2 regions of the Peribacillus frigoritolerans genome follow, and region 1 is predicted to be linked to the other one. Evidence: riboswitches for the same ligand, from Rfam matches in the RefSeq annotation. Region 1 holds a riboswitch; the other holds the start of a gene.
The links. A riboswitch is a leader RNA that binds a small molecule or an ion and turns the genes downstream of it on or off. The one in region 1 is predicted to bind FMN.
Positions count from the first base shown of each region.

Region 2: it holds a riboswitch for FMN, as region 1 does, so the genes downstream of both, ABOA58_RS17390 (ECF transporter S component) here and ribE (riboflavin synthase) in region 1, are expected to answer to the same signal.

Region 1 covers NZ_CP158190.1:611,597-616,033, reverse strand. The annotation lists gene ABOA58_RS02965 (DHH family phosphoesterase) at 1-312, opposite strand, end outside; gene ribH (6,7-dimethyl-8-ribityllumazine synthase) at 720-1,190, opposite strand; partial or broken gene ribB (3,4-dihydroxy-2-butanone-4-phosphate synthase) at 1,269-1,907, opposite strand; gene ribE (riboflavin synthase) at 1,926-2,564, opposite strand; FMN riboswitch at 2,711-2,841, opposite strand; gene ABOA58_RS02945 (TspO/MBR family protein) at 3,044-3,781, shown strand; gene megL (methionine gamma-lyase) at 3,778-4,437, opposite strand, start outside.
Region 2 covers NZ_CP158190.1:3,558,060-3,562,496, forward strand. The annotation lists gene ABOA58_RS17375 (RecQ family ATP-dependent DNA helicase) at 1-574, opposite strand, end outside; gene ABOA58_RS17380 (helix-turn-helix domain-containing protein) at 577-1,638, opposite strand; gene ABOA58_RS17385 (ferredoxin) at 1,929-2,177, shown strand; gene ABOA58_RS17390 (ECF transporter S component) at 2,297-2,878, opposite strand; FMN riboswitch at 3,043-3,179, opposite strand; gene serA (phosphoglycerate dehydrogenase) at 3,520-4,437, shown strand, end outside.

The sequences.
Region 1 (4,437 bases):
TTCCTGTTCGACAGTTACAGATGCCCAATCATGTTCGTTCAAATGCAATGCTGACTTATGATGATCAATCAGCAGAGCTTTGCCTCCATCTTCCACAAACTGAGTAATCATTTTTTCGTTATCTTCATCAACCGATAGATCAGTAACGATCAATGTATCTTCAAGCTTGGCTTGCTCAAGAAATGCTCCTACGTTCTGATTGAGGCGACCAATTGAATTATAACTTACCACTACTTCTTCTCCGAAGGCCAACTTAGCTATAATGCCGCAGCCGACTCCATCTAAATCATTATGTGTAAAGAGATGGTACACACAAACCCCTCCTAGTAACTAATAAATTTACTTTTCCCTAAAGACATGAATTTCAATTGCAATCTTTACAATTGTAGCATAATCATATCCGCATATTTTATCATGCTTCCATTGCGTGATGCTTTTGTTCGTTTTTTTTTTGAAAAATTCCCTAATGATTCTTTATTTTCCATAATTTATACGTATATATAAGGAAAACACATTACTTTGAAACCGAGATATTTTCATTAAAGGGATTTCGGTGAGTGTCGATGAGCAGCATTTCCTAATCGATCAATGGCTAGGAACTTTACGAACTTTAAAGAATTGCTTAATGGTTTAAGAAGGGCTGACTCAATCAGACCCAAGATCCAGTACATCAAAAAAAGCCGCAGGAATGTTATTCCATGCGGCTTCCTTATGTGAAATCACTGTTCTATCAATTTTCCAAGGTTGGCCATTTCAATGGCACTAACGGCCGCTTCATAGCCTTTGTTACCTGATTTTGTTCCAGCACGTTCAATGGCTTGTTCAATATTTTCAGTTGTCAGCAAACCGAAGATAACCGGTACACCCGTTTCCAAGGAAACGGAAGCCATGCCTTTAGCTGCTTCATTACAGACATAATCATAATGTGAAGTGGCACCCCTGATTACCGTTCCAAGACCGATTACCGCATCATATTTACCTGTATTCACAAGTTTCTTAGCAATTAACGGAAGTTCAAAAGCACCCGGGACCCAAGCGATGTCAACATCATTCTCATCTACGCCATGACGCTTAAGACCATCCAATGCCCCTCCTAAAAGCTTACTTGTGATAAACTCATTAAATCTTCCTACCACAATGCCGACTTTCAATCCTGATCCGATTAATTGTGCTTCAATAGTTTTCCCCATGTCCAATTCCTCCTAATTTTTAAAAACAATATTATTTTTTGTTCTGTTAAGATGTAATTCCTTAAATCCTCAAGCTTTAGGGATGTTCAGTTCAAGCTCCTGTTTCCCGATCGTATCATTTTGTTGAAGATAGCGAATCAAATCGGCTATCGTAATGAATTTCAGATTGAATTTATCAGCGATGACTTCTAAATCGGATACCCGGGCCATCGATCCATCTTCATTCATGATTTCACAAATGACACCAGCTGGAGCGGCACCGCATAACTTCGCCAAGTCCACCGATGCCTCTGTATGTCCTGCCCTCCTTAATACGCCACCTTCTTTTGCGACTATCGGGAAAGTGTGACCAGGCCTTTGGAAATCTTCAGCGACCGAATCTTCATTAAGAAGCTCAAGGATGGTCAAGGACCTTTCAAAAGCACTGATTCCTGTAGAGGTGCTTTTATGATCGACACTTACCGTAAAAGCAGTGCCATGATGATCGGTATTTTCTCCTACCATAGGATGCAGTTTCAATTTTGCTGCCAGTTCTTCAGTGATGGTTGTACAAATCAAACCACGTCCATGAGTCGCCATGAAATTAATCGCTTCCGGTGTCGCCTTTTCGGCCAGCACTACAAAATCCCCTTCATTTTCACGGTCTTCATCATCGGATACGATTACTACCTTGCCAGCCTTCAAATCTTCTATCGCTTCTTCTATTGTATGGAACATCATTACACCGCCCTTTTATTAGAATCCATGCTCTGCCAAAAACTCTAAATTCAGTCCTGGTTTTGGATTGCCATTTTTCATTTGATGTATTATATATTTCCCTATCATGTCGTTTTCGATGTTAACAATATCGCCAGCCGCTTTTTGTCCCAATATGGTGTCCTGATGAGTCAATGGAATCAGTGATACAGTCAATAGGTTCCTTTCGATTCCAAATATCGTCAAACTCGTTCCATCAATGGCCACGGATCCTTTTGGAATGCAAAAGGCACTGAGCCCCTCTTCCAATTGGATTACATAATATACGGCATTTTCTTTCCGTTCTTTTTTTATGATCGTTCCGGTTCCGTCGATATGACCTGAAACAAAATGACCGCCAAACCTTCCCTGTGCACTCATGGCTCGTTCAAGATTCACAGGTGATCCCAATTTCAATGTCCGGATCGAGGAAGCTTTGACCGTTTCCGGCATCACGTCGACCGTAAACAAACTTTTCGTGAAGGACGTTACCGTTAAGCAGACTCCGTTTACTGAAATACTATCCCCCAGATGAACATCTTGAAGGACTTTTTCAGAACGAATCGATAACTCCATACTGCTTTTTCCTTTTTTCATGGAATGTACGGTACCGATATCCTCAATGATTCCCGTAAACATGTTTTTCCCCCTTTTATAAAATATAAAAAACCCCTTAGGATGACCTAAGGAGTTAGCAGGAGAAATGAGTGAAAAAAATTGTATACCTAAAAAGCCTAATATTTTCATTTTTGAAAAATTAGGCGTACGTATACACTTGGGTTCCACACGTCCTTCTCCCATCCAGACTTTACTGTCGGCTTTGGAATCTCACCAAATCCTGCCTTTAACAGGCTCGCGGGCTTAGAATTTCTTCATCACCGCCGGTTGGGATTTTCACCCGACCCCGAAGGACTAAAATAATATGAATCTTTGAATATTTTATCACCATAAAGTGAAGATGTAAAATTTCTAACCTTAAATGGTTCAATGGTTACAGAAACTTCCTCCCTTTATGAAAAATCGACCCCCAAGTCCCCGATGTGCTCCAAAGAGGTTAATCAGGCTAAATTTGTGGAATAGGGTTAGAGAATCACAATTCATATAAGGAGGAAGCCATAATGCTTATTTCCATCATCAACTTGATTTTCTATCTGTTCGTCGTCACGATGAATTTTTTAGCTAATTTCCTGCCATTGAACGGCCAGACATCAGGAGAGATTTCCGATAAACTTGATGTCCTTTTCACTCCTGCCGGATATGTATTTTCCATATGGGGCTTGATCTATTTCCTGCTCGCCATCTGGGTATTCAGGCAGTTCTTAAGCAAACATCAAAACAGCCCTGCTTATAAGGCATCCTTCCCTTGGTTCGCTTTAAGCTGTGTCTTGAATGGAGCTTGGCTTTTGGCTTGGCACTATGAACACTTTTTGTTATCCGTATTCATTATCATTGCTCTTTTGGCTACTTTAATGGTCATTTATACAAGCATAAAAAAGGTGGAGCACACTCCTTTCGACCTATTTCCGTTTTCCGTTTATACAGGCTGGGTAAGTGTTGCAACGATCGCTGACATTTCTTATTACCTCACGTATATCAAATGGGACGGCTTTGGGGTTTCAAGTTTAGCCTGGACGATCGTCCTGCTGATTGCAGCAACAATCCTGGCTTTTGTCTTTGCAGGTAAAAACCGGGATTGGTGCTATCCTCTCGTATTCGTTTGGGCGTTCATAGGCATCGGGATACGAAATAGCTCCGCCTATCCGGTTATTACGGACATTTCTTATATCCTGGCTGTCATCACTTTTGTCGTATCCATCACCATCTTCATTAAAAATAGAAGAAAAATGGTAGCTTAAAATGCTTGCTGAAGATCTTGCCAGACATCCTGCCAAGCTTCTAGGCCAACTGAGAGACGGACCAGCTGGTCACTGATGCCCATTTGTTTCCGTGAATCTTCAGGAACGGCAGAGTGCGTCATGGTAGCGGGATGCTGGATCAATGTTTCGGTATCCCCAAGACTTACGGCAATTTTGATTAGTTTCAATTTATTGAGGAATTCCTGTGCATCCTGTTTTGTGCCATGCAATTCGAAAGAGATAAGGCCGCCGCCATGTTTCATCTGTTTGTGCATTATATAATGGTCCGGTGAAGCTTCATCACCTGGATAATATACCTTTTTCACCTTTGGATGTTTCTTAAGTTCATGAAAGATTTCCATTGCATTGGCCGAATGACGGTCCATCCTGACAGGCAAGGTCTTTAACCCCCGCAATAGTAACCAAGCATCGAAAGGTGAAATGATTCCACCGATATCCTTCTGTGTAGTCCCAGCTACCTGATTCATGAATTCCTTCTTACCTACGACAAGTCCTGCAACGACATCCCCATGCCCGCAAAGATATTTCGTAGCGCTATGAAGGACGATATCACAGCCATACTCAAGCGGTCTCTGTAGGTATGGCGTCGAAAACGTATTATCCACTACGAACGTCACATTATATTCCTTCGCAAC
Region 2 (4,437 bases), 2.7 Mb from region 1:
CATTGACCGGCTCAATATTGAGTTTACCAACGATGTCCCTCCGGACCTCATCGGTTGCAGTTGCTGTCAGGGCAAGAGTCAACGGATTGCTCAATTCACGCCTCACTTCTCCTAAATTCAAATAATCCGGACGGAAATCATACCCCCATTGTGAGATGCAGTGTGCTTCATCTATGACGAACAAGCCTATATCTATGGATTTCAAGGATTTTATCACACCATCCAAGCTTAGCATTTCAGGAGATAAAAAGATAAAACGATAACTATGCAACCGGTCGAAAGCTTTCCTTTTTTGATTTAATGTCAAAAAAGAGTTGAGGGTCAATACACTTTTTTCGCCACTCATCTTCAGTTGATCTGCCTGATCCTGCATTAATGATAATAACGGGGAGACAATTAGGACAGTCTTATTAAAAAGATAAGCCGGCAGCTGGTAACATAATGATTTACCTGATCCGGTCGGTAGCATCGCTAAGGTATGATTGCCGGACATCAATGATTCAACCACTTCCTTTTGTCCAGGACGGAATTCATCAAAACCGAATTTTTCTTTGAGGACTCGTTCTATATTCATCATCACTCACCTATTTTCGCAAGTACAAGTCTTATTTGGAAAAAGCTTATCTGTTTATTATCGACCATCTGCTTGATTGCTTTAAGCTTTTTCGTTCCAAGTTCCTTAATTGCTTCAGCAATTTTCCGCTCATCCTCGATAGTCACATAATCTGAAATCGGAAAACTCTTGTCCGATAAGACAATTTCTACGAGGTGATCTTCGATGGTGTTGACTTTCAATCTGCGGATTTCAGCTATTTCACCCAGACTTTTCCCTTCCTGGATGTATCGTAAAGTAGTCTTTGTAGATTGTGTCAAATGAGGATTTCCACTACTTTTCCAATCATTTGTTAATGTGGACAAGAGAGGGTAATCCTTTCCCGTTTCCATTTCAGCAAGCATTTGATGCAATGAGTCAAGGAAAGTAAAGCGAACATACTCTTCTTCTACGTCTTTCCTTTTTGCAATCTGTTCAAAGGTAAGTCCAATCCTGTTAATCCCGGTTATTTTCAAAATGAAAATGTCTCGTTTCATATCACTTTGACTTTCTAAAAGGGATATCAATTCATCATATAGGTGTTGGGCAATCAACGCTCGATCCTGACGATTGGCATGTAAAAATTCCTTTACGAAGAATTGGATTTTAGGATTTCTTTGTATCGGATAAAAACGTCTTTCATTGTGGACAATATGGGATATGGTTTGAATGAGTAAGTTTAACCTTCCCCAGAAAACCGGGGTGATATTGTGATACTTCCAACCATTTATATACGCCGGAAAAGGATTATTTTTAAAGTAATCGACTAATATTCCCTCTCCTTGCATACTAATTTCATATGCATCTGGTTTATCCGTTAAATTAATCAAGTCATGTTTAAGTAAATGTTCAATGTTTTGATTTAATTGCTGACGGGTAAATCGAGGTATTGTCCCAAAAATATCCGTTAGCCCGAATAAATGGGCATCCTGGATTGTTTGTGACGATTTCTTCCCCTGCAGCATATGGTATATAGCATAAATGGAGCGTTCGCCTTGAAATTTTTTTATCGCATATAGAATGATGGCCTGTAGATAATTATTCATGGGACTCACATCCTTGTTTCATTTAACCAATAAACCCATTGTAACAAATAACTGCAAAAATCGCCGTTATTATTAATGAATACAAGGGAAATTATGTGACTAAATGACGAATCATGGAAAGAACCAAGTTAATTATTTCGATGTTTTCCGTTGACATTGTGCTACATGATAGTTATTATCAATACAATTTCTATTGAAAAGTTTGGCATTGGGTCTTACAATAAGAAAGAGATAATAATCTGAAATAAAAAGATTATCAGTTGTCAATCAACTTAGGAGGGGTTATATTCATGGCTAAATTTACTATTGTGGATAAAGAAACATGCATAGCTTGTGGGGCTTGCGGAGCAGCGGCACCAGATATATATGATTACGATGACGAAGGGATTGCATTTGTTACCCTTGACGATAACGAGGGAATCGTTGAAATTCCTGATGTACTTATAGATGACATGATGGATGCATTTGAAGGATGCCCAACGGATTCTATTAAAGTTGCTGATGAGGCATTTGACGGAGATGCACTTAAATTCGAATAACGTACAAGCCATTTTCAATCGAAAATGGCTTTTCTTTTGCCATCTCCCCATACCAAAATTAAACAGGCATAAAAAAACAACCGAATACGAATCGGTTGTTTTTTATATCGTCAATGCTATTAAGCATTTTTATATAATGTTTGCTTATTGATCCATGTCTGTAATTTAATGAACAGCAACATGAATACAGATGTGATGAGTACGCCTTTTATCACATTGAAAGGCAAGATTGCCGTCGTAACGAGCTTTCTTGACTCGGGTGCCGACATTGCATCCCATCCCATAAAGAAAGTATAAGCCGGTAAAAAGACATAATAGTTTAAAACACTCATGAATACTGCCATGGAAACTGTCCCCGCAAGTAAAGCGAATGTCATCCCTTTTTTTGAATTGATTTTCTGAAATACATAATAAGTCGGCAAGACAAACAGTATTCCGGCTATAAAGTTAGCGATATGCCCCACAGGTACAGCAGTCAAGGTCCCTGTCATGACTAAATCCAATAGGTTCTTAATGAACTCGACTAGAATTCCAGCCATCGGTCCGAAAATTAATGCCGCCATCAGTGCTGGTATGTCGCTAAAATCAACATTGAGAAAAGGCGGGAATCCCGGAAACGGGAAATTTAAAAGCATCAATAAATAAGAAATGCTTCCCATCATGGCAAGTGTGACCGTTTTTTTCACTTTGTTCTTTTTCATAGGTCTCTCTCCTTCTTTTCCGATCTACCTGAAAAAGAGGTTAGGGTTCCAAAATATGTTGATGCTCAATAAAAAACCTTTAATTCCAATAGAATTAAAGGGATAAATTAAAGGTTACATCAAACAAACGTTCAGCAAATAACTGTTGAAACGCAATCAGGAACCTCCATCTTCTCCCATCCAGACTATACTGTCGGCTTTGGAATCGCACCAAATCCTGCCTTGTAAGGCTCGCGGGCTTAGAAGAGGAATTTCCTTCATCACCGCCGGTGGGGAATTTCGCCCCGCCCCGAAGATAGATCTATAAAATTTTTTATACTCCCCATTATATCTGAATTACCTGTTTTTTGATAGCACTTTTTTTCTCAGTTGATTCATTCAGGATGAATATCGATCGTCACAGTGAATGGCTTAAAACAAATAGTGGAGGCACAAAATTAAAATTCATAATATTGAAAATTATTTTTTATATTATTCAATCCTTGATGAAGCCATTTATATCGCGACATTAAACAGATGATCAGAAGATAACCATCCTATTAAGCGCTTACATCCATTTAAGCCAAATTGACATATTCAGCATTTCAATTGTAAAATTAACTGAAATTTAAGATAATTTTTTCCTAGGAAGGTGTTTAGACGTGTATCGGATTTTAGTAGCAGACGCCATTAAACCAGAAGGACTCGGACCGCTATCTGAGGCATCCAATATTCATCTCATTCAAAAGACCGTAGAGGAAGCTGCAAACGAACTTGATCAGATTGATGCAATTCTTGTAAGAAGTGCTACGAAGGTTTCGGAGGATTTAATGAACCGTATGCCGCAGCTAAAAATTATAGCACGCGCTGGTGTCGGTGTTGATAACATAGATATCCCCTCGGCGACAAAACGCGGGATTGTCGTGGTTAATGCACCTGACGGCAACACCATTTCAACAGCTGAACATACATTCGCCATGATGGCTTCATTAATGCGCCACATTCCGCAAGCTCATGCTTCACTGAAGAATGGGGAGTGGAAACGTTCTTCATATACGGGTACTGAACTGCGTGGTAAAACATTAGGAATAGTTGGCTTTGGACGTATCGGAGGGGAAATTGCCAAACGCGCTAAGGTATTCGGCATGGATGTCATTGTCTATGATCCGTTCCTTACTGTCGATCGTGCAAAGAAAATGTCCGTAACGGCCCTGCCGTTAGATGAATTGCTTCCTAAAGCAGACATCATTACTGTTCATACACCACTTACGAATGAAACAAGAGGATTAATCAATAAAGAAAAACTGCTTACCTGTAAAAAAGGGGTTTATGTACTGAACTGCGCCCGGGGCGGTATTCTGGACGAAGATGATTTATATGAAATGTTAGTTCAAGGACATGTTGCAGGGGCTGCACTGGACGTTTTCGTCGAAGAACCTCCACTTGGCCATAAACTGCTTGAATTGGATAGCGTCATTGCTACACCGCATCTGGGTGCTTCCACTAAAGAAGCCCAATTAAATGTTGCCGTACAGGTTGCCCAAGAAGTATTGACCTTTTTCGAAGGAAATCCAGTCTCA